DNA from 3 places in the Psychrobacillus sp. FSL K6-4046 genome. Region 3 is predicted to be linked to each of the others. Evidence: riboswitches for the same ligand, from Rfam matches in the RefSeq annotation. Region 3 holds a riboswitch; each other region holds the start of a gene.
What was found. Region 3 has a riboswitch for S-adenosylmethionine ahead of MKY09_RS10410 (MetQ/NlpA family ABC transporter substrate-binding protein). Riboswitches for the same ligand answer to the same signal wherever they lie in the genome.
Positions count from the first base shown of each region.

Region 1: it holds a riboswitch for S-adenosylmethionine, as region 3 does, so the genes downstream of both, MKY09_RS01020 (PLP-dependent transferase) here and MKY09_RS10410 (MetQ/NlpA family ABC transporter substrate-binding protein) in region 3, are expected to answer to the same signal.
Region 2: it holds a riboswitch for S-adenosylmethionine, as region 3 does, so the genes downstream of both, metK (methionine adenosyltransferase) here and MKY09_RS10410 (MetQ/NlpA family ABC transporter substrate-binding protein) in region 3, are expected to answer to the same signal.

Region 1 is NZ_CP152020.1:184,257-194,821, reverse strand. Features, by position in the region: gene MKY09_RS01025 (homoserine dehydrogenase) at 1-89, opposite strand, end outside; gene MKY09_RS01020 (PLP-dependent transferase) at 214-1,506, opposite strand; SAM riboswitch class I at 1,628-1,744, opposite strand; gene MKY09_RS01015 (glycerol-3-phosphate acyltransferase) at 1,889-2,530, shown strand; gene MKY09_RS01010 (YdcF family protein) at 2,549-3,136, shown strand; gene MKY09_RS01005 (hypothetical protein) at 3,227-3,628, opposite strand; gene MKY09_RS01000 (DUF2087 domain-containing protein) at 3,745-4,500, opposite strand; gene MKY09_RS00995 (M3 family oligoendopeptidase) at 4,648-6,345, shown strand; gene MKY09_RS00990 (lysoplasmalogenase) at 6,530-7,183, shown strand; gene pepT (peptidase T) at 7,217-8,443, shown strand; gene MKY09_RS00980 (YhgE/Pip domain-containing protein) at 8,514-10,565, opposite strand, start outside.
Region 2 is NZ_CP152020.1:1,248,386-1,258,950, forward strand. Features, by position in the region: gene MKY09_RS06135 (prolyl oligopeptidase family serine peptidase) at 1-444, shown strand, start outside; gene MKY09_RS06140 (hypothetical protein) at 445-894, shown strand; gene MKY09_RS06145 (hypothetical protein) at 981-1,364, opposite strand; gene MKY09_RS06150 (RDD family protein) at 1,375-1,893, opposite strand; gene MKY09_RS06155 (hypothetical protein) at 1,958-2,434, opposite strand; gene MKY09_RS06160 (hypothetical protein) at 3,066-3,266, opposite strand; gene pckA (phosphoenolpyruvate carboxykinase (ATP)) at 3,535-5,121, opposite strand; SAM riboswitch class I at 5,339-5,456, shown strand; gene metK (methionine adenosyltransferase) at 5,648-6,844, shown strand; gene MKY09_RS06175 (gamma carbonic anhydrase family protein) at 7,057-7,572, opposite strand; gene MKY09_RS06180 (alpha/beta hydrolase) at 7,683-8,474, shown strand; gene MKY09_RS06185 (DUF4083 family protein) at 8,792-8,980, opposite strand; gene MKY09_RS06190 (malic enzyme-like NAD(P)-binding protein) at 9,179-10,495, shown strand; gene MKY09_RS06195 (isoprenylcysteine carboxylmethyltransferase family protein) at 10,525-10,565, opposite strand, start outside.
Region 3 is NZ_CP152020.1:2,100,871-2,111,435, forward strand. Features, by position in the region: one part of gene MKY09_RS10400 (IS3 family transposase) at 1-860, opposite strand, end outside; one part of gene MKY09_RS10400 (IS3 family transposase) at 860-1,085, opposite strand; gene MKY09_RS10405 (hypothetical protein) at 1,242-1,895, shown strand; SAM riboswitch class I at 2,221-2,334, shown strand; gene MKY09_RS10410 (MetQ/NlpA family ABC transporter substrate-binding protein) at 2,428-3,237, shown strand; gene MKY09_RS10415 (ATP-binding cassette domain-containing protein) at 3,420-4,439, shown strand; gene MKY09_RS10420 (methionine ABC transporter permease) at 4,436-5,107, shown strand; partial or broken gene MKY09_RS10425 (alpha-hydroxy-acid oxidizing protein) at 5,168-6,310, shown strand; gene MKY09_RS10430 (manganese catalase family protein) at 6,567-7,460, opposite strand; gene MKY09_RS10435 (YuzF family protein) at 7,473-7,700, opposite strand; gene MKY09_RS10440 (DUF1273 domain-containing protein) at 7,793-8,347, shown strand; gene MKY09_RS10445 (branched-chain amino acid aminotransferase) at 8,344-8,928, shown strand; gene MKY09_RS10450 (spore coat protein) at 9,138-9,731, shown strand; gene MKY09_RS10455 (HAD-IB family hydrolase) at 9,862-10,524, shown strand.

The sequences.
Region 1 (10,565 bases), 1.9 Mb from region 3:
TTTAAGTCTTCTCTTTTTTCATTTACGATGTGATAAATCCCTTGGCCGACTGTTCCAAACCCTAAAATCGCTGCTTTTATTTTTGCCATGCTGTCTCCTCCAAAATGAATCTGTACAATTGAATATAAATAATCGCACTTGTGTAATATTTCAATAAATTTATTGACTATTTTACATATTGTAGACTATTTTTATTCATTATACAATAGGATTCTATCTAGAGAGGACATTTGTTTTTCTCAAAAGTACTTTTTCGAGTGCATTTTGTAAGTCTTCAACTGCCTCCAAGCCAACAGACAAGCGGATTAGATCCTCTGTAACACCTGATTTTACTAAATCCTCGGGAGTAAGCTGTTGGTGAGTAGTAGAAGCTGGGTGGATAATTAAGGATTTTGCGTCTCCTACATTAGCAACATGAGACCAAATTTCAATATTATCAATAATTTGTCTACCTGCTTCTCTGCCTCCCTTCACTCCAAATGTCAGAATAGAACCGAAGCCATTTTTTAAATACTTTTTAGCCAGCTCGTGCGTTGGATGGTTTTCAAGCCCTAAGTAGTTAACCCATGACACTTCCTCATTTGCATTTAAGTACTCTGCAATCTTCTGTGCATTTTCGTTATGTTTTGGCACTCTTAAGTGAAGTGTTTCTAGTCCTTGAAGAAAGGAAAATGCTGCCTCTGGGCTAAGAGTAGGACCAAAATCCCGAAGCAACTGAACTCTTAGCTTAATTGCAAATGCCACATTTGGTACGTCGATTCCATAACGTAGCCCATGATAAGTAACATCAGGCTCTGTAAATCCCGGAAATTTATCGGAGTTCCAATTGAAATTCCCTCCATCTACTACTACACCACCAATTGTTGTCCCATGTCCTCCAATCCACTTCGTTGCAGAATGTATAACAATGTTAGCTCCATACTCTATAGGATTTGAACCAAAAGGTGTAGCAAATGTGTTATCTACTAATAATGGAACTCCTACTTCATTGGAAATTTTTGAAACAGCTTCTACGTCTAGAACATTTAAGCTTGGATTTCCAATGATTTCTGCAAAGAAGCCTTTCGTTTTCTCTGTAACAGCTTTACGGAAATTTTCTGGGTCAGAGGAATCTACGAATTTTACTGTAATCCCATAACGTGGGAGTGTATGTGCAAATAGATTAAAAGTTCCTCCGTATAAATTTTCAGCAGCTATAATTTCATCTCCAGCTCCAGCAATGTTCAAAATAGAAAATGCTATAGCTGCTGCTCCTGAGGAAAGTGCTACTGCTGCTGTTCCTCCTTCCAGTAATGCAATTCTTTGTTCAAAAACATCTACTGTTGGGTTTGTGATTCTGGAATAGATATTACCAGTCTCTTTCAAGGCAAATAGATTTTGTGCATGCTCTGTGCTTTGAAATACATATGAGGTTGTTTTGTAAATAGGTACTGCTCTAGATCCTGTCACTGGATCAGGCGTTTGTCCACCGTGTAATAGAAGTGTTTCTTTTTGAAGATTAGTCATTTGAATTCCTCCGATTTAGTAGATTAGATGGATGCTGGAGGCCAGAGAGGATTATAGAACTGACAACTATAAAAACCCCTCTTCAATTAAGAAGAGGGGTCAAATTGATGACATGTTCCTCCTCTTATCTTCCAAATTCTATTAAAGAATTTGTAGGATTTAGCACCTTTCCAAGTTATAGAACTTGGTGGTTGCCGGACTTCTTAGGGCCTATTCCCTCAGTCACTCTTGATAAGAGTATTTGATTAGTATTCCATCTTGTTACACAGTATAAGTCTCCATATATTTAGATGTCAAGTCATTTTATAAAAATTCTGAAACTTCTTCTTTTTTTAATCGTTTAATATAATAGATAGAATAATTTTATAAGGGGTGTCATAGAATGGTTGTTTGGATTGTTAGCATTCTCCTAACTGGCTACATTATTGGTTCGCTACATGGATCTAAACTCGCTCAATGGATGAGTGGAGTTAATATAAAAAAAGAAGGTCTAAATAATTCCGGAGCATCCAATGCTACTGTCGTACTTGGCTGGAAGTATGGTGTTTTAGTGGGAGTCATAGATATATTAAAGGGTGCCATTATGATTATTGGCGTACGTGTACTTTCTGAGCAGTGGAGCTTGTTTAGTTCATCAGAGCTGGATCTACTTCTTTATCTAGCTGGTGCCGCGGTTATTTTAGGACACAACTTTCCAGTTTTCACAAAATTTAAAGGTGGGAAAGGCACAGCCTCCATTATCGGGGTTTTACTTGCATTACATTGGCCGGTCGGACTGGCTGGATTGCTTATATTAATCTGCGTTACACTTTTAACAGATTATTTGTTGATTGGGGTTTTGTTTTTTTACCTCATATTTTTAGGAGCCTCTGTCTGGACAGCAGATGGAACAGGGCCAATCTTAATAGCAGGCTTCCTATTTTTAATGGCTTCCTTCTTACACATAGAGAATGTCCAACGATTAATACGGAACGAAGAAACAAAAATTTCCTCTGTTATAAAGAAAAAGAAGCCTTCGGTTTAAAGGAAAAGAGTGAGTTAAATGAGCAAAAAAAAGAGGTGGATTGTGGTCATTCCATTCATAATAATCGCATCGAGCGGATTAGGTATGTGGATGCTTACAAGTAAATGGCTCGAGGATGGGTTAAAGCCTAAGGCCGACGGTTCCAATGAGTATGCCATTGTGTTAGGGGCCAAGGTCAAAAAAGGGCACATCCCTTCTCTAGCACTTCTTTATCGTTTGGAAGCAGCACTAGATTATGCTGAAAAATACCCATCTGTAAAACTTGTTGTTACTGGAGGACAGGGACAAGATGAGGATATAGAAGAAGCTATAGTCATGAAGAACTATCTCGTAGAGAATGGAATTATGGAGAGTCGAATTATAGTAGAAGATCAATCTACCTCTACGTATGAAAACCTTTTATACTCTCAACAGCTTCTCCCTGACAGCGTTACCTCTGTCACAATTATTACGAGTGATTTCCATTTACAGCGAGCAAAAATTATAGCTGAGGGAATAGGATGGGACGCAGACGTGGTAGCAGCTAGGACACCACAAATTTCAGAGGCAAAACTACGTTTGCGCGAAAGAGCGGCCTTGCTAAAAACCTTTGTCTCCGGAGAATAACAAGGGAGGGATAAAAAAAGAAGAGTAGCTTTGCTACCCCCTTCTTTCTCCCTCCCCCAGCTCGCTCATTTGCGAATTATAGGAAAGTTATTAACCCTCGACCAGTGCATAATATTTCAGAAGTTTACCTTCTAATTCAACGAGTAAAATAGGGCCTTCTTTTTCTATAGTAGAAAAAATATTTGAACCCACAGGGAGCTTATTCGACATTTCATCTTCAAAGTCTGTGTCTGAATCATTTCTTATTTTTATTTCCCCTACTTGCTCGCCTTTTGTTAAAGTTAGTTCCTCAACCCAGTCAATTTTAGTCTTATAAATCACACCATCGAGTTGAAAAATATCGGCTTCAGGGTCTAATGTTAAAACCTCTTCCGCATCAGGATTTTTAGTTTCATGAACTTCTATTTTTTCTGTGTTCAATGAATTAGAACATCCAACAGCAGTTAATAAAACGAAAATGATCAAACCCCAAAATAATGCAAGTTGTCTCACGTTATCCCCTCCTTACATTGTTAGACGGACAAGGGTGGAATAAGTTACCTTTCAATACTTTTATATATGGTCTTTATACTTTTCTAATTATGAATTGGATTCAATTCCCTTCTTCCTCATCCTTTTAACCAATAAGCACTACCATCATCTTCTCTATCTAAAAACCCGTACTCTACTAAATAGCGTCTGAGGGTTACATAGTCATCGTATATGCTTTTTAGAATTTCATTTATTTCTTTCTCGCTATACTGCTTTTCCTTGTCAAATTGCTTAATAATTACTCGTAGTGTTGCAAGCTTTTGTTTTTCCTTTTTCGGAAACTTAATCATCCGACCACTTATTCCCTCTGGGAAGAATTTTTTCTCTACTTCTGCTTGTTCATCAGCTGTTATATTATAACGATCGTCTACCATCGTAGCGTTTTTATGAATTGGCAGGAAATTAGGGGCATGTCTGTCCTTTTCCTTCAACAGCTCCATCATTGTCAAAAATATCTTTGCTTGGCGTTCCTTTTCCTTCAAGACAAATCGATGATTTCGAATAGTCGAGGCACTCCCTATCTCTAACTCCTTTTGAATTTCTAAGTCACTTCTCCCTTCATAAAACAGTTGCAATAAGCTATTTTGATGGTCCGTCAAGCCAGTTAGCTTTTTGTTTAAGCCAATTAAATGATCAAATACAGAGTTATGTTGTTTCTCTATATGAAGCTTCATAAATCGCTCCGATTCATACAAAACATTATTTTCAGGATATATTAAGCCCTTTTCAACTTTCTCCCCACATAATAAACATTGATAGCATTCCTTTTCCTCCACATACCCTTTTTTCATCTCTTCCATAGATGCGTCCAAAAAGTTTTCAATTACTCTCATAACAAACATAACTCCTTTTCGTTTGTAAATATACAAACATTTTATATTAATATCTATTTTAAATCAAATTAAATAATACTGTTGCAATTTTTCTGAAAATAATAAACAATTAAAAGGAAGGATTACAAGAAAATAGGGGGAAATACATTGGTTACATTCAAAGAATACGAATACAAAAGACCAGATTTGCAAGAAATGAAGACAGCTTTTCATAGTTTATTAGATAAAATGAAGGAAGCTACTTCTGTAGAGGAGCAAAATTCAATAATTGAAGAGATTAACTCGATTCGCAACAACTTCTCTACTCAAGCAAACCTTGTTTATATCCGAGCTTCTATCGATACAAACGATGAATTTTATCAAAAGGAACGCGATTTTTTAGATGAAATCAGTCCCGAGGTAGATGAGCTTGTCACAGAATACTACAAGGTTCTTGTAGCTTCCCCATACCGCAATGAGCTAGAAAAAAAGTGGGGCAACCAATTATTTGATTTGGCAGACTTTCAGATTAAAGGATTCTCTTCAGAGTTGATCGGCTTAATGCAAAAGGAAAACAAACTAACCTCTGACTACTCTAAGCTTGTTGCATCTGCAGAAGTAGAGTTCGAGGGAGAAAAATATACACTAGCACAGCTTGGAAAGTTTACAGAGTCTACAGACCGCGAAATAAGAAAGAAAGCTAGAGAAGCTTCTATTGGGTTTTTCCAAGAAAATGAAGCCAAATTTGATGACATCTATGACCAACTTGTTAAGCTACGTCATGAGATGGCAACTACTCTTGGCTACAAAAACTTTGTAGAGCTTGGTTATATTCGGATGAACAGAATCGACTATAATGCGGAGATGGTAAAAAAATTCCGTGACCAGGTTCGTGATTATATAGTTCCTCTTGCCAATAAGCTACACGAAAGACAGGCTAAACGCATTGGTGTAGAGAAGCTTAAATTTTATGATGAACCACTTAACTTTTTAACTGGAAATGCAACTCCACAAGGTTCTCCTCAATGGATTATCGACAATGGAAAGAAAATGTATGAGGAGCTTTCTCCAGAAACAGCGGAATTCTTCCAGTTTATGATTGACCGGGACCTAATGGATTTAGAAGCTAAAAAAGGAAAAGAAGCTGGAGGATATTGTACATTTATCGATGACTATGAATCTCCTTATATTTTCTCTAATTTCAATGGAACATCTGGAGATATTGATGTGTTAACTCATGAAGCAGGTCATGCTTTTCAGGTTTATACAAGTAGAAATATCGGGATACCGGAATATATCTGGCCAACGTTTGAATCCTGCGAGATCCACTCGATGAGTATGGAATTTTTCACTTGGCCATGGATGGAGCTTTTCTTCAAGGACCAAACAGAGAAATATAAATTTGCCCATCTAAGTAGTGGTCTTCTGTTCCTTCCTTACGGCGTGGCAGTAGACGAATTCCAGCACATTGTATATGAAAATCCAGAAATGACACCAGCAGAAAGAAAAGCAGCATGGAGAAAAATTGAGCAAGCGTACCTCCCTCATCGTGATTATGATGGAAACAGTTATTATGAGGCTGGTGGCTTCTGGCAGCGCCAAGGACATATATATGCAAGTCCTTTCTATTACATCGATTATACGTTGGCACAGATTTGTGCATTCCAATTTTGGAAGCGTTCAAGAGAGGATCGTGACTCTGCATGGAAGGATTACTTACACCTTTGTAAACTTGGGGGCTCTATGTCCTTCACTAAGCTTGTAAAAGAAGCTAACCTCATTTCTCCTTTTGAGGAAGGATGCGTCGAGTCTGTCATAGGTACAATTGAGGATTACTTAAACAGCGTAGATGATGCGGCTCTTTAAAAAGGCAAGCTGAGTTACGCTAACTATACAAACATTTATAGAGGATGGTCGTGATTTTCGTCACGGCCATCCTCATTTTGGGTATTAGCCTTTTTGTGTTTGTTAGAATCTTTTAGATAATGCGCTCATACAATAGCAGGTAATTCATAGAAGATAACGAATGTAAGTATAAAGGGGTGTTATTATGTCAAGTAAAATATTAGCAATTACAATTGCGATTATGGGAATTATTTATATATTTTTGATACCTCATGATCCGGTTGGTATTAAAATAATGTTCAAACTTATTCCTATGCTGCTTATTATTCTTTTTGCAAGTGTTCAACCACCTGGTTTACCCAAGAGCTACAAGACACTTATCATATTAGGATTATTTATATGTATGCTAGCAGACGGACTAATTTATTGGTTTATTATTGGTCTCATCACATTTTTAATAGGACATATCGTTTATATTTTTGCGTTCAGAAGAATAAAGAAAAACACAATCCCTAAGTGGGCAGCAGCTTTGTTACTTCTTTATGGGCTTATTATGATTATTTGGATTGCAGGCACCTTATGGACTGAAGGAGAATTTGTTTTAGTAGTTGCTGTTGTTCTGTATATAGGTGTTATTTTAACTATGGGCTGGCATGCATTACAGACAGGTAATAGGTTCGCCATAATTGGTGCCATCTTATTTATATTCTCTGATTCCATCCTAGCGATTAATAAGTTTATAGTAGCTATCCCTTATGAGCATGCACTTGTAATGCTCTCCTACTATGGTGCACAATTTCTCTTCTCATACAGTATATTTTCGCATTATTCCTCAACACGGAATAATCTGTTAAAATAAATATATGCTTTGCATATTGGAGGAGATTTTATCATGAAAGAAATTCTTATTGATCGATTAACTAGATACGCTAAAATAGATACACAATCCAATGCCGCTAGCTCTTCTTGTCCTTCTACTGAAGGTCAGTGGGACTTACTTCATTTATTGGAGAAGGAATTAGCAGAACTTGGGATGGAAGAGATCACATTAGATGATAATGGATACTTGTTTGCCTCTCTACCAGCTAACACAAATAAGGATGTGCCTACAATCGGCTTTTTGGCACATGTGGATACAGCAACAGATTACACAGGAAAAAATGTAAATCCTCAGCTAATTGAAAGCTATGACGGACGAGACATTCAACTGAATAAGAATACTGTTATGTCAATTGCAGACTTCCCTGAATTAACAAAGTACGTTGGTCAAACACTAATGACTACAGATGGATCGACCTTATTAGGAGCTGACAACAAAGCAGGTATAGCTATTATCATGACTGCTATGGAATACTTCCTTCAAAACCCCGAAGTAAAACACGGGAAAATACGTGTGGCCTTTACGCCTGACGAGGAAATAGGTCGCGGACCACATAAATTTGATGTAGAAACATTCGGAGCTAAATACGCGTACACAATGGACGGAGGTCCACTTGGGGAACTGCAATATGAGAGCTTTAACGCTGCTAGTGTTAAAGTCACTACCCATGGGAAAAGTGTACATCCTGGCTCTGCTAAAGGAAAAATGGTGAACTCCATTACGATGGCAACTAAATTCCAATCCCATATGCCTGTGGATGAAGTTCCAGAAAAAACTAGTGGGGACGAAGGTTTTATTCACTTGATGTCCTTTAACGGGGATGTAGAAAAATCAGAGCTAGGCTACATTATTCGTGATCACGACCGCCAAAAATTCGAAGCTAAAAAACAACTGTTTCTAGATGTTGCAGAAAAATTTAAAGCTGAATACGGAGAACACGCAATCGTGGTGGATGTAAGAGATCAATATTATAATATGGGTGAAAAAATTACACCTGTTATGGAAATTGTAGATATTGCTAAGGATGTTATGATTTCCTTAGACATAGAACCATTAATTATCCCTATCCGTGGCGGGACAGATGGCTCTCAGCTTTCCTTCATGGGTATGCCAACACCAAACATCTTTACAGGTGGAGAAAACTATCATGGGAAATATGAGTATATCTCTATAAATGCAATGGAAAAAGCTACAGAAGTAATGAAAGGGATTATTCAAACCTTTGAAAATAAAGCATAACTAAGCTATAGATAAAAGAGACACTTGCCATATTTAGCGAGTGTCTCTTTTACCGTTTTAGCATATCTTATTACACTGTAGCTTCTGTTACTGGATTTCTTTCTGCAATGTAGCGAGATACATGCTTGTAGCTGACAGCAAATACGATAAATGTCAGTACAAGGAATGCCACTAAGCAAATTAGAAGTACAAAACCATTTGCCAGCATAAACCCTGGATCTCCTAAAGAAATAACGGATTTAAGCCCTGCATTAGAATACGTTAGCGGTAAGAATTTACTAAGCGCTTGTAAGTTCTCCGGTAACATAGGTATTGGTAGGTTCGAGCCTGTTGTAGATAATTGAAGAACGATGAATGCAAGAGCAATAAATCGACCAATATTACCTCCTAATGCTATCAAGAAGAATACAATAGACATAAACGCTAGACTTACAAAAACAGTAAACAGTATAAATAATCCCGCATTAGTAACCTGAAGTTTCAAGAAGAATAATGAAAATAAAGATACTAATAAACCTTGAGCAACTGCAAATAATGAAAGCTGCATAAGTTTACTTGCATACCAGCTAAATAATGAACCTGGCAAAGTAACTGGTCTTTTGAAATCAACGATAAAAGATAAGATTAAAATTCCAACAAATAAAGCTAAAGAAATAATATATGGGGCTGTAGAATCACGGTAATAATTATAGCTGTTCACCGTCTCCCCCTTAAAACTAACCGGATTAGAGAATTTAGCTATATTAGCTTCACTCACCTGAATACCATTTACTTGTTCCGCTCCACCTGCTAAGCCAGTTTGAAGCTCTTGGCTTCCAGATTGCAATTGATTTGCACCATCGTTTAGTGATGTTACCCCTAAAGTCATTGTCTCCCAACCAACTGCAACAGTTTGGTTACCATCACTAATTTGTGTAAGCCCTGCCTTTAAATCAGTAACTGCATTGCCAATCTTCGTCCAAGAACTTGCAACAGTGGCATTCCCATTAGCCACTTGATTTGCCCCTGTTTTAAGTCGATTGATCCCAGCATTAGCTGCCGTTTGTCCTTCTACAAGTTGATTGATCCCAGCATTCAGCTGCTTAGACCCTGTGGTAAGCTGAGTCGCTCCAGCAACTAAAGCGTCAGCACCCTGCTTTAATGGTTGAACTTGCTGATCAAATTGAGTGAGACCTTTTGAAATTGCATCACTTGTTCCTACAAGCGTCATAAATTCCACATCTTTTGCAAGCTCAGGATGTTTTGCTAAATAACCCTTCAAGCCTTCCGTAAGATTTTGAGATCCTCCTGAAAGCGTTTTCGTAGATTCTGTCACTTTAGCAATTCCACCTGCTAACTGCTCTGCCCCTGGTTTCAACTGTTTTTCTAAGCCTGTAGATAATGTGGAACTACCTGTGTTAACAGTCTTTAAACCATTCAATACCTGGTCAGATCCAGCTTTTAGAGAATCTAAGCCTTGCACAACCTCTTTTGATCCTGCAGCCAGCTTTTTAATGTCATTCTCTCCGCTTTTAATCGAGCTAAGTAATTGGCTAGCTCCATCCTCAGCAGTTTTAGCTCCAACTGCAAGCTTCTGAACATCTCCTGATTTTTCGTTTAAAGATTGTAGCAGTTGACTTGTACCTGCCGAAAGACTTGTTGTACCCTCATACAATTTGTTAGAACCATCAGCACCGGAAGCAAATCCATTAGAAATATCACCAAATCGTGCAAATAATGTTTTGGTGTAGGTTTCCGTAATTTTGTTTCCTAGCTGTTCACGAATTTTTTCTGTAGCACTTTTCGTCACCTGTGAAGCCATGAAGTTCAAGCCTTCATTTTGTGTATAAATTATTTCTGCTACCTGTGGATTAGCATCTAGCACGGTTGTTACCTTGCTAGAAAAGTCCTCTGGAATCTCAATCGTCATATAATACTTCTGACTCTTGAGTCCTTTTTCGGCTTCCTCTTTCGAAACAAAATCCCATCCTAAGGCTGGATTTTGCTTCAAATCTGCCACTAAATCATTCCCCACATTTATTGGGGCTCCCCCTGATTCAGCACCTGCATCATTATTAACAAACGCTACAGGTAAATTATCTAGATTGTCATACGGATCCCATGTAGCAGATAACAAAACTGC
Region 2 (10,565 bases), 850 kb from region 3:
GACAAAGTCCATCTTTTTGCCTTTTCTAGGGGTGGCATGATGGCCTTATGGACAGCTGTTATAAGGGAAGACATCAGCTCGCTTGTTTCCTGGGCTGGAGTATCTGATATTTATCTCACATATGAGGAAAGACTGGATATGCGAAGAATGATGAAGCGCGTAATAGGTGGAACTCCTTCCAACCGTGAGGAAGAATATGAGGGAAGAAATGTATTAAATCAAATCGAAGAAATTCATGCACCTGTGTTAATCATTCATGGGAGAGAAGATGTGAATGTATCAATTGAGCATGCAAAAGTGTTAGAACAGGCTTTAATAGGGTATAACAAAATTGTAGAGACATGGTATTATCCAGACTTCACACATTACTTTCCTTCGAAGGTAAATCGACAAGTAGTGAAGGACGTGTGTATATGGATGAAAAAACATGGAGGAGGCAAATAAGTGGGTCAGTTAGTTGTTAAAGTAGAGTCAATGAGTTTAGAGGAGAAGACGGTGTTCCCAACAGATTTAAGTTTTTGGGAGGACTTATGGGATCAGTATACGAATGAGTATTCGGAAGTAGTGATACATTGCTGGGCTGAAGAAGAGGAAGTAGTCAATGAGCTTTCTGAAAAAAGCTTTGAGGCACTGAATGAAGGGTTAATGAAGGTTTTTACCGTAAATTTAACCGATGAGAACAGATTATTTTTCCGAAATTATTCTCAAGATCCAATCGGGGGACTGAAATGGTTCACCATGTTTTTCAACACAAATGGGGAAGAACAATTAGAGATTGGACAATATGGAGCTGAAATCATTTTTTCAAACGTAGATGAAGAAAAGGCTGAAGAGATAAAAGCAATATTCCCAATTTCAACTGAAATGGAATATCATGACGACTTTGAGGAATAGTATTCCTTTATATATGGGGAGAGGTAATGGACTTAGTCTGTTACCTCTTATTATTTTGTCAGTTTATTACAGATTCGTGGCATCGTTTAATTTTCATTGAATAACGAATGTAATTGCTGCAAAACTTGCTCATTCTCATTGTAATAAACATCATTTATTTGTGTAGTAGAAAAGGAAAGTGTTAAAATTTCCTCTTCAAAAAGGCTTACATTATATAGATAACCAACTTGCCCATCTTGGTTTGTAGAAGGCTCAAATACGATGTTTTTTAAACTATCAAGCCAAGAGTTTATAATTGATTGATCTGTAATTTCTTTAAGTTCTCCATTACCGTGTCTAATCTCTATTTTGGATACTTCTGATAAGTCTCCTGAGTAAATTTCCTCAAAAGTCATAGGTTCAAGCTTGGAACAGCCTGTGATGACTAATATCAGCACCATTGCGAATATTCCTAAGCAGAGTTTTTTCAATCGAATTCTCCTATCTCTTAACAACCTCTGTTCCTGCCAGAATATCATACAAAGACTGTTTTTTCTTAGTAAAAATGGCGGTCAAAATATATGCAAACATAAGTATATAAATCAGTCCACCAATCAGGTAGTAGGAGAATGGTATTTCGCCATCACCTATATAAACAAGTCGATAAACAAGGTAATGTGACAACTCCCATGGTAAAAATTTTAGGACGGTTCGAAAAGTTGTTCGCAATAGTGATATTGCTTCTCCGTTTTTATTAACCACTTGTATCCCAGTTTTTCTTTTTCCAATAGACTGCCCTCCAATAGGTGAGTCAAAAACTATAAAATATAGCGACACTGGAAAAGTTACCATTAAAAAACCTGTAACCTGAGCCACTATTAAAGAACCATTGAAAAACGCTTGTAAAGATGGGAACAGGAATACATTGATCACAAAGAGAAGGGCTAAATAAACTAATATAAAAATGTAATCAATCATGAAGGCCTTAAAACGGAGTAGAAAGGTAGCATTCATCCTCATTAACATAACCTCTTTCATATGGAGTTGTACGTATGATAAAGACGAATGACATTCACATTTTAATTTAAATAGTAAGGGTCAAATAGAAGTATTTAGTGTCGTGTAATAAACGACTTAAATCAAATGACGCTTTAAAGGCAATATACACAGCAATGCCTACAAAAATAGTTATCATTGCACTGCCATCTTTAAGCATCTTTCTATTTTTTTTATAAAGGATAAGCGTTGTTATAGTAACAATTAATAAATATGATAACGATGTAATAAGTTTTGCTAATACTAATTTACTGTCAATCACAGCATGCATAAATTTTAATAAATCTTCTTTATTGGCAGTACTCTCTTCGATAATAGTTATATTTTCTTTGTATCCTATCTGCCATAAATAATTATTCTGTTCTTTTATTACAGTGTATTCATAACCTGAAACTTTTCCCTCACTAATAACCCCCAAATATTCCTGTTTGTCTTCTTCACTTTGAGAACAAGCAGATAGGATTAAGGTGATGCAAAATAACATTAGAAACAACCATTTTTTCATTTTTGCTACTCCCATCTTTCGTGAAATTTTAAGAGATTAGTATTGTTAAAGGTTAGGGTTGATTTTTGATGAAAAGTAATTTTAGGTCAGAGAGTAAAATTGATTTCCGCACCAGCCGGACGCTTTCCTCGGGGTGAGCGATAAGCCATCACCCATCGCTTAAGCGCGTGGTTGTGATGTCTTATCTGTCTCACTCATCCCGTAGGAGTCGCCGTCTGGCGCTCCAATCAATAAACGGAACAGCTTTAGATCAATAAAGCGCTAATAAATTTACTCGCATAACCAAAGCTAAGAAACTGTCACCAACCCCAATTTGATCATCTATTTACGTTATTAATACCATTTGAAAGTTCCTTTGTTTATGTTTACTGTCACTATAAAAAAGAATTGTTAGTCAAAATCAACCAATAACTTTAATAAAGCTTATCTAATTTAATGACTATGGAAAATATTCTAGTTAAATATGTAGTGCTTAGGTTTAAGATCGGAGTCCAAGCATAAGCGATCCAGGAGAGGGGATTTCCTAGGAAATAGTTAGGCTGAGTATAGAGGGAAATTAGCTTAAACGGCATATATTACAACAATAAAATCTCTATTTAAAAACAGGAAAATGCTCAAATTTGAGCGTTTTTTAATTAGTAGCGAGACTGGATACAGCGCTAAAAGAGATGCTCCATACAATTAGAATAAAAGATGTTGTCATCCAAAATGTATTTTTAGTAGTAGATTCTTCGTTCTTTACTTTTTTTATTATTTCTACTAGGTTAAGACAAAAAATAATAGCTAATATCGGCATTAAAACAGCTCCAAAAATAACAAGGAGTATAAACATAGATTAATTTCACCTCCAAATTAATTACAATCTTAAATACATTCTAGCATAATTTTCTTTTGTTTATAAAAATTTCCAATCGATGAAATACATCAAAACGGCACTGTGTTTTTCGTTGTTTTCTCTCCAACTACAAACCCATTAGACCATTTATAACATTTTTGTATCAAAAAAAGCTCCGCCAATTTTACATTCAGAGTAAAATTGACAGAGCTTTTTGTTTTTAGAAGTAGGCTTTATTGTATTAGCTTCTTAAGTTTAAAATGTATTAAGCAGTAGGACCGCCTTTTAATGAGATCTCTTCAGAGACAGTTCCAAACTTTTTGAAGTTTTCGCGGAAGGATTGAGCTAGCTCAGACGCTTTTTGATCATAAGCGGCTTTATTTTCCCATGCGTTACGAGGGATTAATACCTCAGAAGGAACTCCGTCAATGCTAGTAGGAATATCTAATCCAAATACTGCATCTTTAGTTGTTTCTACGTCAGTTAATTTACCTTCGATTGCAGCACGAACCATCGTACGCGTGTAAGAAAGCTTCATGCGGCTTCCTACACCATATTCTCCACCAGTCCAGCCAGTGTTTACTAAGAATACTTGAGCACCATGCTCATCGATTTTCTTCCCAAGCATTTCAGCGTACACAGTTGCATGTAATGGTAGGAATGGAGAACCGAAGCATGTTGAGAATGCAGGTTGTGGAGAAGTAATTCCACGCTCTGTACCAGCAAGCTTAGAAGTGAATCCACTCAAGAAGTGATACATTGCTTGCTCTTTAGTAAGCTTGCTGATTGGAGGTAACACTCCAAATGCATCTGCAGTTAAGAAGATGATTGTGTTTGGATGACCAGCAACAGATGGATCAACAATATTATCTATATATTGAATTGGATAAGCTGCACGAGTATTTTCAGTTAATGAGCTATCCGTATAATCAGCAGTACGAGTAGTAGGGTCTACAACTACGTTTTCTAAAACTGTACCAAATTTGATAGCGTCAAAAATTTGTGGTTCATTTTCTCTTGTTAGGTCGATACATTTTGCATAGCAGCCGCCTTCGATATTAAATACGCCATTATCAGACCAGCCGTGCTCATCATCACCAATTAGTTTTCTTCCAGCATCAGCAGATAATGTAGTTTTTCCAGTACCTGATAGACCGAAGAATAATGTTACATCACCTTTTTCTCCAACGTTAGCAGAGCAGTGCATAGGCAAAATATTTTGTTCAGGCAATAAATAGTTCATAATAGAGAATATAGACTTTTTCATTTCTCCTGCGTATTCCGTACCACCGATTAAAACGATGCGTTTTTCCATGGATACAATGATAAATGTTTCTGAATTAGTTCCGTCAACAGCAGGATTTGCTTTGAAGTTCGGAGCACTAATGACAGTGAAGTCTGCTTTATGAGATATTAACTCCTCTTCAGAAGGACGAATGAATAATTGGTGAGCAAACAGGTTATGCCAAGCGTATTCGTTGATTACTTGGATGCTTAAACGTGAATCCTTGTCTGCACCAGCGTATCCTTTAAAGACGAATAGTTCATTTTTTTCCTTTAAATAGTTCATAACTTTTGAATATAATGCTTCAAAGTGCGAAGATGAGATAGGTTGGTTTACAGATCCCCAATCGATTTTGTCTTTTGAGATAGGTTCCTCAACTATATACTTGTCTTTTGGAGAACGTCCTGTATATTTGCCCGTCTCTGCTTTAACAGCTCCAGTGGAAGTTAGTACTGCTTCTCCTCTTGACGTAGCTTTTTCCACTAATTGTGGTACTGATAATTGCAGGCTAATATTATTACCAGCTAACAATTCGTTCAGTTCGCTCACAGTATCGATTGAATTCATATAGTATTACCATCCTTTATTAAAGTTTTTAGCTCTTCACGGAAACATCATAAAGAGGATTTTTCGTTGATATGTGAAATAGTATAACACATTAAACTAAATAGTCTACACTAATTAAAGCTCAAAAAATGATTTTTTTTTGTAATTGTGAATAAATAACAAATTTACCTGTTGACTTATTTTGCTAATATACGTATGATGGTGAATTGAACGGATACTCTTATTCCGAGCGTGTGGAGGGGTTCAGGCCCTATGAAACCCGGCAACCTGTAATTATACTTACGTTACAAAGGTGCCAAACCTGATACAAGGTGAAATTCCTTGATTGATAAGAGTGAAAGGTGTTTATGATATTAATCCCTTTCCTCATGTAACTACGTGAGTGAGAGGTTTTTTTATATTACATCGCCCTAAATCCTTGTGTGCCAAGTCCGAAACGGCTTCAAGTTTACTATAGGCTTGACATGGGAATGAGTACCGTATCAATTCCTGAGAGAAATCTCGCAGGACATAGGAGGGAATTTTTTTGACACAAAGACGATTATTTACATCGGAATCAGTAACAGAAGGTCATCCAGATAAAATTTGTGACCAAATATCAGATGCTATCTTAGATGCGATTTTAACGGAAGATCCAAACGCTCGTGTAGCTTGTGAAACAACAGTTACTACAGGTTTGGTTTTAGTTGCTGGAGAAATCACAACCTCTACTTATGTAGACATTCCAAAAGTAGTGCGAGCTACTATTCAAGAAATTGGATATACGCGAGCTAAATATGGTTTTGACTCAGAAACGTCAGCAGTTCTTACAGCTATCGATGAGCAATCGGTTGATATCGCTATGGGAGTTGACCAAGCACTAGAAGCTCGAGAAGGTTCGATGTCTGATTCTGATATTGAAGCAATCGGAGCTGGGGACCAAGGTTTAATGTTTGGCTATGCTTGTAATGAAACACCAGAGCTTATGCCACTTCCAATTAGCCTAGCCCACAAATTAGCTCGCCGATTAGCTGAGGTTCGTAAAGACGAAACATTAGATTACTTACGACCAGATGGTAAAACACAAGTAACAGTAGAATATGACGAAAATAACAATCCAGTTCATATCGATACGATTGTTATTTCCACACAGCATCATCCGGAAGTAACGTTAGAACAAATTCAAAAAGATTTAAAAGAACATGTTATTAAACCAGTAGTTCCTACTAATTTAATAACAGACGAAACAAAGTACTTTATCAATCCGACTGGTCGCTTTGTTATCGGTGGTCCACAAGGGGATGCAGGTTTGACAGGTCGTAAAATTATCGTAGATACTTACGGTGGGTATGCTCGTCATGGAGGAGGAGCTTTCTCTGGTAAGGATCCAACAAAAGTAGACCGTTCTGCAGCTTATGCAGCTCGTTATGTGGCAAAGAATATTGTTGCAGCTGGTCTTGCTGATCGTTGTGAGGTACAGCTTGCTTATGCAATCGGAGTAGCACAGCCTGTATCAATTGCTATTGATACATTTGAAACAGGTAAAGTATCCGAAGCAGATTTGGTAACTTATATCCGTGAGCTATTTGACCTTCGCCCAGCTGGCATAATTAAAATGTTAGACCTTCGTCGCCCAATCTACAAGCAAACTGCTGCTTACGGACATTTTGGACGTACTGATATTGATGCACCATGGGAAAGAACAGACAAAGCAGAGCTATTAAAGCAAAAGGCTGGTCTATAAAAGAGTCTTCTATTACAGAATGCCTCTTATAAAAACAGAAGGTATTAAGAGATTGATCTCTTAATACCTTCTGTTCTTTTTATACTTTTATACAGATGATCTGAAAACTAAGTGTATTTAAAGGAGATTAATAATTGGGTGCGTTTACTCTTTATGGATTAATGGGTATAAATTATATAAAATATAAGTATGGTTAAATTTTTTAATCATTTTTAAATTGGTTTTATCGATTTATAGTATTGTCCTTTTTCAGCATACTCATGAATAATTCGTTGCACATCTTTTTTATCTTCCTCATTTAGTTCTCGTATAACCTTTGCTGGACTTCCAAAAGCAAGCGTATTAGGTGGAATTTTTTTGCCTTGAGGAACCAAGCTTCCTGCTCCAATAAAAGCACCCTCACCTATTTCAGCGCCATCTAATATAATGGAACCCATGCCAATTAAAGCACCTTTTCGGATTGTGCAGCTATGTAAAGTGACCTGATGGCCGACAGTGACCTCATCTTCAATGATTAATGGGTTATTGGGACTTTGGTGTAGGCAACTTAAATCTTGAATGCTTACTCTACTTCCGATCACAGTAGGGGCAACGTCCCCTCTAATTACCGTATTAAACCAAATTGTAGTCTCTGGTCCGATTGTAACATCCCCTGTAATTGTGACATAATCAGCAATATAAACTGATTCATCGATCGAAGGTTTCTTATCTTTGTAAGGATAAATCAAAATAGACACACTCCTTTATTTTATTAGAATATAATTAATCCTATCAAACAAATGGGAAGAAGGAAATAAATAGTACGTGGAGAGTGTTTTAGAAATGAGGTATGTTGAACATGTGGAAATGGGAATCAGATGAAAAAGCAAAAGCAGTAGTAATAATTGTTCATAGTGCCTATGAACATCACAGACGCTATGCTTGGTTAATCGAAAAATTGAGAAGCTCTAATTGCCATATAGTAATGGGAGATTTACCAGGACATGGAGAGTTGGTGAGAGCAAAAACGATCCATGATGAATCTTTTGATCTTTACAAAGAATACATAAAACAAGCAGTACAGGTGGCAGTTTCCTATGACCTTCCTATATTCATCATTGGACATGGTCTTGGGGCAACCCTGGTGATGAAAATGTTACATAAAATAGAGGTCCAGTATGCTGGTGTCATCTTGACATCGCCATGGCTACAATTGAACAAGCTTCCATCTAAATGGACCAAAACTTTAGCCAAAATTTCTGTACAGCAAAAGATAAACCATGATATTCAGCTCAAGGAACTCACTAGAAACTATGGCGCTTATCAAAATCTAGTGGATGATCCTTATTATCGAACAATAATTTCACATGGCTGGTATAAAGAACTGGAAAATGAGATGAGAACGGTTAGTCAATATCATGAATCTATTCCTAATGTTCCTTTACTATTGATGACAGGGGAAAGAGATAAAATTACGGATACAACCGCAGCTAAAGTATGGCTGAAAAAGCAAGAGCTTTCGGATTATCAATTTAAGGAATGGAAGAATTGCTTTCATGACTTGTATCTAGAGCCAGAAAGAGAAGAAATATTTACGTATTCCCATTCCTTTATTAATAATGTATTACGATCCATCGGATATATCGTGTAATAATTAACTGCCACTAGAAACTGAAGTACAAATAGAAATGATTCAAACGAAACGAAGGACATGTTTAATTTGAATTACAATTCCTTAAAATATACAAACGAATAATCCATCATTTGAAAAAAATAAAATAAACATTAATAAGTGACTAGGACAAAGCCACCTTAGAAATAAAAAACCACTTAAATTTTACGAACAGTAGAATTTAAGTGGTTTTTCTTCGCTGTAGTTCTCCGCTCGAACGAGTTTTTCCCTCTATATCAAATAGATATGCTTACTATTTCAAGACCTGAAAGGTAGACTAATTATGTTCAGCGTTTCTATTTTGAAGATTTATTCTCTTCTAACAACATGATAATTTTGTCCAATTTTTTGTCAATATTGGATTCAGAAGAGGTGTGAGACGATCTTGGTGTGGCATTTATTAATAGTCTTCTTATAAAAAGTGTGAATGATATTACTCCTAGCATGATTAAACTCAAAATAATGATTAACGTAATAATATCCATAATGACCTCCTATATTTTCCTAATTATACCACTTTATGATTGCGGAAAAAGTAATTTTAAAGAGAAGGGTTACATAGATAAGGAAAGTACTTACTTAACTATCACTTTTATCTATATTAAATGTTTCATTATCAAACAAATAGAATTTTTGTGTTATAATCATATAATTCAAAAATAGTGAGAGATTAGGAGAAAACTATGGAAAACCAACATATTATTCGTAATATAATAGTAGAAACACCTTCTAAACCTGGTAACTTTGCTAAGGTAGCAACTGCCATTGGTATGGGAGAAGGCGATATAGGGGATATTACAACTTTAAAAAGTGGTGCTTTAACTACTATTCGCGACATATCTGTTACAAGCAAGTCTAAAAAAGATTTTGAAAAAATTATAAGTAATATAGAAGCTATTGGAAACGGTGTGAAAATTCAAGCGATCAGTGATGATGTATTGAAAGCGCATGAAGGTGGAAAGATTGCGATGAAGAGCAGATATGACGTTCGTTCACTAGGGGACCTTCAAAGAATCTACACACCTGGTGTAGCTAGTGTTTGCATGGAGATTGTCAATGAACCAGACAAGGCTCAATATTTTACTTCTATCGGAAATTCAGTAGCTATTGTTACGGATGGAACTGCTATATTAGGGTTAGGTAACATCGGTTCTGTTGCAGGTATGCCGGTAATGGAAGGGAAATCTGTACTGTTAGATCAGTTTGTAGGATTGAGCGGTATACCGATTCTATTAGATACGAGCGATCCGGACGAAGTAGTAGAAACTATTAAGCATATTCACCAAGGATTTGGTGCAATATTGCTTGAAGATATCGGTTCACCACATTGTTTTGAAATAGAAGAAAGATTAAAAGCAGAGCTTCCGATCCCTGTTATGCATGATGACCAGCATGGAACTGCAGTGGTAGCATTGTCTGCTATACTTTCTGCATGTCGAGCTACCGAGGTAGATATCAAAAAGGCAAGGATTGGTCAGATAGGCTTAGGAGCAGCAGGATTAGCTATATGCCGTATGCTAATGGCCTATGGAGTAGAAGATGTATATGGATTGGATCGTCAGGAAGCGGCAAAAGAGCGTCTGCTTCAGTACGGTGGTCAGACAATGAATTCTTTAGAAGAAATGATGGAGAACTGTGATATTATCGTAGCTACTACTGGTGTTCAAGGTTTGATAAAACCAGAGATGGTGCGAAAAGGTCAAATCATATTAGCGCTTTCTAACCCTAATCCAGAAATCCTTCCATCTGAAGCGATTGCGGCTGGAGCAGCTTTTGCTGCAGATGGTCGCTCAGTAAATAATGTAATAGGATTCCCAGGAATTTTTAAAGGTGCTTTAAATGCTGGGGCTAAAGAAATCACGTATCCAATGCTGATTGCAGCGGCGAAGGCAATTGTGGATTATACAAGACCGGGTGAGCTAATACCAAACCCATTAGATCCTGCAGTCCATTATATTGTCGCTCGTGCAGTGGAAGAGGCTGTAATGAAACAAGCTTAATCTGAAAAACAAAAAGAAGAAAATACCAGCTAGGAAGCTGAAATCTTCTTCTTTTTTAATGCTTCTTCAT
Region 3 (10,565 bases):
AATAGCTCCATGAATTCGTTTTCGGTTGTACCACGACTCGATATAATGGAATAGGGTCAATCGGGCTGTTTCAAAATTGATATAACTAGATTGATATACCTCTTCTTTTTTCAAAATCGCATGAAAAGACTCGATACATGCATTGTCATATGGGCATCCTTTACGACTGAAAGATTGTTTGAATTTTGCTTCTTTCACTGCTTTTTCAAAGTCTTCACTAGTATACTGGCTGCCTAAATCGGTATGTAAGATTAGTCCTTCTTCTGGTTGTTGAACATCGATTGCGTTCGCTAAAGCTTGTAAAACAAGTTCTGTTGTCATCGATTTGGAAAAGGAATAGCCAACAATTTTTTTCGTGTGTAAATCTAGGACGGAAGCTAAATAACACCAGCCGTCTCTTAATGTATGAATATACGTAATATCTGCAACCCATTTTTCATTAATGGTCGTCGTTTCAAAATTTTGTTCTAACAGGTTTTCACGTTCCACCACTTGTCCAGTGGAGGAAGTTGGTCGGTACTTCTTCACGATCGTTGATCGAATTCCAGCCTTTTTCATGATTCGCTGCACTCGATTTAAGCTGAAATCGACCTTTTCTTGGGTTAACAGATAATGAATTTTTGGTGCACCATAGCGACCTTTACTCTCCGCATGTATAGTTTGTATGCGTGCTAAAACCGCTTCGTTTTCCATGGCATACGAAGATTTTACTTTATGGAACGACTGGTAATACGTACTTCTTGGCACTTTTAGCACATCACACATCAATTGGATAGGAAAGTGTTCTTTCTCCTTTTCGATATGGTCAATAATCTCTTGGTCTGTTACTTTCTTGCGAATATGGTCATAGCCTTTTTTAGGATGTCTACCTCCTGTTGAAGCCGAAGGTTTTCCTTTTGGATTTCTGCGATTTGTGACGGTGTTAAACCCCCACTGTTTTCGATTGGGGAATGTGTTTTAATCCATTTATAAATAGTTACTTCAGAAATACCATATTCGCTACTGAGATTACTCACAGGTGTACCAGATCTGTGGAGTTCGACAATTGTTTGTTTAAATTCTTGGTTATACCGTTTTTGTTTCATTCCGGACACGTCCTCTCTATTTATAGGATAGAGACTTAACTAACTTGTGTCCATACATCCATACTAGCATCAGAACTCAAAGCCTATATATTAATTTATTTCAAAATATGAATGTAATTTATGTTACAATTGGTTAATTATTGTAGGAGGTAAAAAATGAAAAAAAATATTTTTATAGCGATTGTATTTACTTTAGTAGCGATATTTTCCTTCACTATCACATCAGAAGCTTCATCAACACAAGTTATGTGGGGGAAAACGGAATTAAAAAAAGGTCAGATTGGTAAAGTAACACTTTACGCAGATGTGGCAACATATAAGGCGGATGGCTCTAGAGGAAAAGTGTTACCAGCAGGTGGAGAGTATCGTGTCTATACATTCCGTACAGATATATACGGAGGAGAATACGGTCTAGGGGACGGATTGTTTGTCAATATGTACAGTGCTTTAAAGTATGAAACGCCTTCTAAAGCAAAACTTGCATTATTAGTAGATTCTTCTACAAAAGTTATGTGGGGAAAAACGGAACTTAAAGCAGGTCAAATCGGAAAGGTTACAATCCTTAAGGAAACTACTTTATTTAAAGTAATTAATAGTGTTGATGGTGGCGAACCTGGTCTTGAACCTATCCGACAATTAATGCCTAACGAAGAATTCCGAGTGTATTCAGCTAAACAACCACTTGATGGATATGTTCCCATGTATGGTCTAGGTGGTGGGTATTATATTGTACAAAACAATACCATGTTAAATGGAGTTACTGTAAAGTATGAAACTCCATCTAGAGCAAAACTTGCATTACTGAATTAAAATAGTCACCGAAGGGGCTTTAGTAAAAAAATGCACATAAAAAGTGAGCTTGGAGATACATTTCCAGCTCACTTTTTATATGAATTTTAAATCACCCCTTACCTTTAACATAACCATGAAAATAAAGCGTAAAGCTAAATGTAAACCTTTTAAATGCTCCCATCTTAGTATTTCCACATAAATCACTTTTGTATAATTATTTATATAATATTCTATTTGAATTTTTCTAAACAATTATAAAAATATAAAAATATCTATTGACTTCAATAGAGCAGTGTAGTAAATTCTTTCTATAGTAAAAACGAAAAACTTAATAGATTATTATCTCTTATCAAGAGTAGCTGAGGGACTGGCCCGTTGAAGCTCGGCAACCATCTATACTAAAAAAGTATAGAAAGGTGCTAAATCCTGCAAAACATTTTGTTTTGGAAGATAAGAGAGGACAATACATATTTGTGTGCCTCTCTTTCTTTTGAAAGAGAGGCTTTTATATTTATTCGTTTTTATTAATACATATTCAGGAGGAATTACAATGAAAAAATTTAGCTTAGTGTTATCAGGAGTTTTATTAACAGGGTTGCTCTCGGCTTGTGGTGATGATGCTACATCAGGACCATTAGATGAAAATAAATTAGTTGTTGGCGTTACGTCAGGTCCACATGAACAAGTTACTGAGGTTGTTGCTGAAATTGCAGCACGTGATGGACTAGAAATTGAGATTAAGGCTTTTTCAGATTTCATACTTCCAAACACTGCCCTTGATGAAGGAAGCTTGGACGCAAACAGTTATCAAACTCTACCTTTTCTTGACTCATTTAACGAAAATAATGATACAGAGCTAGTACCAGTCGCTGAGACTATTTTACTTCCAATGGGCGTTTATTCTGAAAAGTATACATCCTTCGATGAACTGCCAGATGGAGCTACCTTTGGACTACCGAATGATCCAACACAAGGTGCACGAGCTTTAGACATATTAGAAGTAAATGGTTTTATCAAAGTGAAAGAAGGTAAAAAAGGAAATGCTTCTATTCATGACATTGAAGAAAACCCTAAAAACCTTGAATTCGTTGAATTAGAGGCAGCGCAAATAGTAAAACAGCTTAGTGAGGTCGATGCTGCAGCAATCAATTCCAATTATGCTTTAGAAGCTGGTATTAACCCTGGAGAAGAATCAATTTTGTTAGAGTCAGCTGATTCCCCATACGTTAACCATATTGTTGTTCGTAAGGAAAACGAAAATGATCCTGCCATCCAAAAATTCATTAAAGCATACCATTCCGACGAAGTTAGAGAATTTATTGAAGAAGAATTCCAAGGCTCCGCACTAGCAGGTTGGTAAATTAGAAAAGCGTAGGCGCCTATCTCTAATCGACAGGCAAATGGGAAAATGCGAGGAGGCAGGTCCACAGCCACCGGAGTATTTTCCCATTTGACCCCGAGGGGCAAGGCGCCGAAGCTAGACATCAAGAAAAACGCAAGCGTATAGCTCTGCCGGCGTTTCTTTAGAAAGGAAGATCATTCATGATAGTTTTAGAAAATATTACCAAAGAATTCAACAGTAAAAGTAGTACGGTAAAGGCTGTAAATAATGTAAGCATACACGTAAAAAAAGGTGAAATTCATGGGGTTATAGGCTATAGCGGTGCAGGGAAAAGCACGCTCATTCGCTGTGTTAATCTCTTAGAGAAACCAACATCCGGAAAAGTATACATAAACGGCAATAACATTACCCCCCTCCCCCCAGCGAAGCTACGTATGGTACGAAATAAAATAGGAATGATCTTTCAAGGATTTAACCTTCTAAAAACAGCAACTGTTTATGATAATATTGCCATTCCATTAAAGCTACTCGGCTATGATAAAACAGAAGTAAAAAGTAGAGTAGAAAAGTACTTAGAAATAGTTGGTTTATCTGATAAGTATAAAAGCTATCCAAACCAGCTTTCAGGAGGGCAAAAACAACGCGTCGCAATAGCTAGAGCCCTTGCACAGGAACCCGAAGTACTATTAAGCGATGAAGCAACAAGTGCATTGGATCCTGAAACTACTGATTCCATTTTGGATTTGCTATTAAAAATAAATAAAGAGCTGGGTATCACTATTCTACTAATCACTCATGAGATGAATGTCATTCAAAAAATATGTGATCATGTGTATGTAATGGAAAAAGGAGAAGTTGTCGAAGCAAACACTGCGATTAACCTTTTTACAAAGCCAAAGCATCCAACAACAAAGAAGTTTTTAAGCACAATCAGTCAACGAAATCTATCCTCGTCTCTAATTTCTCAGCTCCATGTAACAGGTGCTGTTACACGTTTAACTTTCGTTGGAGAAAGCACTGGTAAGCCCTTAATAGCAGAGGTTAGCCAAAGATTTGAAGTCCAGCCTAATATATTAACCGCCAATATCATCGAGTTGAAAAATGGGATTGTGGGTAATATTGTCATCCATTTAGTCGGAGACCCGGACCAAGTTCAGTCTGCAATCCAATTTCTAAACGAACGCGGTGTTGAAACAGAAAACTTGGAGGTGCACTCATGAGTGGAATTGAACAATTTACCAATCAATGGCTCCCATTAATCGGAAAAGCCACCATAGAAACTTTCCAAATGGTAGGGATTTCTTTATTAATCTCCATCCTAATCGGTATTCCCTTAGGTATACTGATTGTTTTAACGAGACCTGGGCAAGCATTACAAAATGCAATCGTATACCAGTTAAGTAACCTTCTCATAAATGTTATTCGTTCTATACCATTTATCATTCTATTATTTTTTATCCTACCATTTACGAAATTCCTTGTTGGTACGACCATCGGTGTGAAAGGTGTTATCGTTCCGCTAGTTATTTATACTGCGCCCTACATCGCCCGTCTGATGGAGTCCGCCCTTTTGGAAGTTCAAAATGGAGTAATTGAAGCTTATACAGCCATGGGGATCAAAACACGGTTCATTATATGGCATGTGCTGCTGCGAGAGGCCCGACCATCTATCATATTAGGATTAACAATTGCAACGGTTGGATTAATAGGAGCAACTGCTATGGCTGGCATGGTCGGCGCTGGTGGTTTAGGAGATTTAGCTTATCGTTATGGACATTTACGTTATGAAACGGACGTTATGTATGTCATAGTGGTGATCTTAATTATTTTAGTTCAAGGCATTCAGTCTCTCGGCAACCGATTAGCTGCAAGATTAAAAAAGGACTAATTATTAAATCCATTCGTATAAAGAAAGTTTTAAACTAGTACTCCATGAGAGGTGAATACGTTGAGTAACGCTAAAAACAATGACCTACTATTAGGCAATATAGATAATAATGAACAGTATCCAATTGACTTTAACGAATTAGAGAAGGCTGCAAAAGAAGCATTAGAGGCTGGTCCCTTTGGTTATATTCGATCATCTGCTGGTGGAGAAGAAACCTATCGAAAAAATATAAATAGTTTTTCGAAGTATTCAATCGTTCCACGATTTTTAAATGATGTATCTACCCTAAATACCGAAGTAACAATACTTGGTAAAACGTATCCTCACCCCCTCTTCATCGCTCCAGTTGGAGTAAATAAAATTGCACATGAAGATGGAGAAATTGCTGTGGCAAAGGCTGCAGCTAATTATGAGTTTCCTTACATACAAAGTACTGTGTCAAGCTTTTCTATTGAAGAGATTGCTGCCGCAACTCCCGGAAGCTCAAAATGATTCCAGCTCTACTGGTCATCTAACAAAGAGATAGCGTTTAGTATGGCTAAACGTGCAGAAGCTGCCGGCTATGAAGCAATCGTCCTGACAGTAGACACGGTGATGCTCGGTTGGCGAGAAGAAGATATTCGCAACCAGTTCTCTCCTTTAAAGCGCGGCTTTGGCCAAGGTAATTATGCTTCAGACCCTATTTTTATGGCTGCTTTACCAGAGCATTCTCAGGGGGCTATCGTTGATAGTATTTTAGAGAATATATATCATCCTACCTTGAACTGGAATGATATTGATGAGCTAAGGAACCACGTCTCCCTCCCGATTTTGATCAAAGGGATCCTCCATCCAGAGGATGCCAAGCTAGCAGTTGAACAAGGAATAGACGGCATCATTGTCTCTAACCACGGTGGACGGCAACTGGATGGCGTTATTGCCAGTATTGATGCACTTCCTGGTATTGTAGAAGCTATTGATGGAAGAATTCCTGTTTTATTTGACAGTGGTATTAGACGAGGCTCTGATGCTGTAAAGGCTCTAGCTCTTGGTGCCTCTGCTGTATGTATCGGTCGCCCCTTCGTTTGGGGGCTAGCTGCTGGAGGACAACTAGGTGTAGAAAGAGTCCTAGAGAATCTCCTGCAAGAGACAAAGGTTTCTATCTCCTTGGCTGGTGTTCGTAATATGAAAGAGCTCCAGCACATGATGGTTACGAAAGAATAACGAGATTAGATGAACAATCAAACAAATAATGAAAACCCCCGTTCTATGAAAATGGGGGTTTTTGTGTCTATCAAATGATCGGTACATGGTACAAACACATTTAGGAAAAAATTAGTATTTATTTATTTTTATATAATGTTTGTTCCAGTTTTGTTCGACATACCGGTATGCTCAAGCTAGAATGCCGATACAATGTATGACACCCTTTAGCCATTTGTTTTTCTGAAGCACCCTTAGTCCCTACCTGTATGTCAGTTTACATTTTAGACATTAATCGTTTGGCAATGGCTTGGAATTCCTCTGGACCGATTCCAGGAGCGAACTCTTCCGGGAGAGATTCTAATTCAGGAATTTTATAGCCTTTAGGACTACCTTCCTTCACAATTAATTGGTCCCCACTTGTAGGATTCTTACCCTTCCAGATTTTATCAATGTCTTTATAATCGCCTACGTTGTTCCATGTAAAAAGCACATTCCCATATCCTAAATCCTCGTATTTTCGTGCCTGATCAAACGCACGATTATCAAGGTTAGGAATTGGCAACATTTTAGTTACATCTACACCTGTAGCTATTTCAAGGGCTTTTGCATAAGCGATAATATGCGTCCCTCCACGAACTAATAAATATCCGATCATTTCCCTAGCAGTTGGGTGATCAGTCATTTCATATACTCTCATTTTATGGGTTCTTGCACCACATTCCAAAAAGAAATTATGCAAAAGATCTAATACTAGGTTACCACTAGAAAATACATAATCTCCTCTCCAAGGATTTCCCATGGAATCTCCGGCTAAGGAGGTTTGAGCATTGGCTATAAAAGCATAAGTGTTTCGCATATTTTTGGCATCTTGTAGTGGTGCCACATCTGGGTCTCCACTGAAGCTAGTTCCTTTATATAATAGATTTATCGTATTGGAGACGAGCTCCACATGACCAAATTCCTCCGCTGTTATACTGGCCACCAAATCATAGAATGGTTTTAGCTTAGTTTTGCCACGGAAGTTAAAGGATTGATACATATAGTTGTTAAGTGTCGACATTTCACCAAATTTACCACCTAAGAGCTCCTGCACAGCGGAAGCCGCATTTGCATCTCCATATTCTAAATTGGGCAATTCAATCAACAATTTATCTACTCTATTAAACAATTAACCATCCTTTCATTTAGATATGTTCGGAGAAATCCAAACGATAGCTTGTATACGTACATAAAAAGGAACTCCACCTACATTCACGACAAGGTGATCTGGAGCGACTGCTGTCAATTTTCCTTGAAGGATATTTTTAGTCGTTTGCACTGCAATATTAGTGCCTATTAAACTTTCTGCTGCTTGGAATACATAACCATCAAACGGACTTACAAACTCCACGCTACTTCTTTCATTCAACTTCCATCATCCCTTCTTTGCATTCATATTAGTTTATGAGAAAATGTAGTATATGGTCACATTACTCAATAACTTAAGAAAAGGAAGAGAAAATGATTAAAAGACTTTTGGTAACTGGGTATAAAGCCCATGAATTAGGGATATTTAATGATAGCCATCCTGGAGTTCCTATTATAAAAAAAGCGATTGAGAGTCAAATGCGTGCTCTCCTTGATGAAGGACTGGAATGGGTTATTCTTAGTGGACAGCTAGGCGTGGAAACATGGGCAGCAGAGCTAGTAGTGGAGCTAAAGAAGGAATTTCCCCAGCTAAAATATTCTATTATTACACCCTTCTTGGAACAAGAGAAAAATTGGAATGAGCAGAAGAAGGAAAACTATCAAAGGCTTATTGCACTTGCTGATTTTCATACAAGCGTGACAAAAAAGCCTTATGAGGCGCCGTGGCAATTTATCGAAAAAAACAAATTTCTCATTAGAAATACGGATGCCATGTTAATCATTTATGATGACGAAAATGAAGGATCACCAAAATTTATTAAAAAACTTGCTCAAAGTTATGCAGAAAATAATAACTACCCTATAATTAGTATTGACGCATACGACTTACAAGTAATTGCAGATGAAGAAAGGAACGATTATATATGATAAAAAAGAAACTAACTCAAAAAATTACGGAACATGCAGGAGAAAGTCTCTCACTGACGAAAGAAGAGCACGACTATGCTTTAACTAATGAACTTTTATCGGATACTGCCAGTATATCCGTAATCGAAAGCGACAAACTATTTGAAAATGCAATCATTGAAAGATTCGATAAAGAAACAGAGGAATTAATCTCAAAAGAATCTAACGCCTTTTTAAAAACTCCTATTTCTCATTTTAAAGAAAAAATGAACGAGTTTATGTACTTAGAGACTCCTCATTTCGAAACATTAAGTGTAGACGCTATCGCCTTTGAGTACGATGAAGTATTTGAAGTATATACAGCCATGTTTGGACTATCCGTACAAAAGAAACACGGGGACGCACTAAAAGCATATTTGAACGAACACTTTGATGGAAAAGCAATGAATTACAGTGTCATGTTCTCTGCTGGAGATGGCCTGTGGGAAGTCAATCTACCTTTAAATTATATTGACGGATTTAACACGAATTATACAATAGAAGAAACATACCAGTTTTTGTATCGCTTCCTGTTCTCATTAGTAGCTTCAACCGAAAACTAAATGCATACATAATCGTGATTCCCCAAAAATCACGATTATTTTATTTCAAAAGTGTTACAGGTGCCTGGCACCTGTAACACTTTCTTTTAACTTAGCGTGCATACATATTTTTGTTTGTTCTGTTCACACTAATTTAGATGTTTCAATACATCTTAATGGAGGAGGAGAATAGATTGGATAACACATACAGTCAAAATCACAGTGAAACGATGAATGGGCAAACGGTTGTACCTCATTTTAATCATGGTGCGCACGAATTAATGGATGTACATGAGGTATTGTCTGCAGCAATCGGTGCATTAAACTTGAGCACCATTTTACGTCCACACGTGAAGGATCAGGAATTATTAAGCATTCTAGACCGTCAGTATGCTTTTGCTTTAGACGAGTATAATATGCTGGTGGAATGCTTTAAAACTGGGAAAGACCCTTCACATCGCACTGCATCTTATAAGATGGCCACGCAAAATGATTTTACTTATGGTCTAAAACCGTCATCACAACCTAAAAAACCTATCCAAAGTGCTTCAGAGATAAATGACGAAATGATCTCCGGTTATTTGTTAAGCTCTGCTAAAGCTGGAGCTGCTGGTAAGGTTCCTGCAGCGCTAGAAGCTACTAACCCAGTTGTGCGAAGAGTCCTTCAGGATTCAATCCCTAACTGTATTGAGATGGCTTACGAGCTTTCCATTTATCAAAACAAGCATGGGTATTATCAAGTACCTCGCTTCGAAGAACAAACTATGGAGCAAATCTTAAACGCGTACGGTACTGCTCAAGGTCCAATGTACAAAATGCAATAGTAACCTAAATAGGCGCTTTCTGTTCCCCTTAAGGACAGAAAGCGTTTATTTCTTAATAGTATTTTGTCTTTCCTCACCCTTTTCCAGTATAATAAAATAAAGCCATATTAATGAAAAGGTGAAGATAGATATGCAAGTTGCTATTTTTGATTTTGATGGAACGTTATATGAGGAAGAGACTTTCAAGCTGCTAATGAATCACTTAAAGGTGCACCCGACCTATCATCCGCAATATAAACGTTTTTATAGATCCATCGTCCCGCCTTATATTGCCAATAAACTTAAGCTTTATCCAACTACTAGTATGAGAAAACGGTCCATGCAATTATATCTAGAGGCTTTTGAAGGAAGAACACAAGATGAGATGTATCAATACTTTGACGAATTAAAAGAGCAAATGCAGCAAAGCTTCAATAAAAAGGTTTTAGAAAAATTGAATGCTCACCAGCAAGAAAATGTACATATTTATCTAGTCTCAGGTGCTTACACCCAATTTTTAGAACGTGTCACAGAAGGAATTACATTTACCGATATCATCGGAACGGAAATCATATATAAAGATAACTATGTGTATACAAAGTCTCCACTAGAGCATGTAAATGGCGTGATGAAGACGAAAAAGCTACTAGAAAGACTAGAAGGACAAGAAATAGATTGGGAAAACAGCTATGCATACGGAGATAGCTATTCAGATCTACCTGTCCTTGAATTAGTCGGCAATCCTGTAGCTGTAAAGCCTGAGGAAAAACTTCGAGCTGTTGCTCAAGAACGAGGATGGGAAATACTTAGATAGAGAAACTTTTATGTTAGACAGATTCTCACAAATTGATGCAA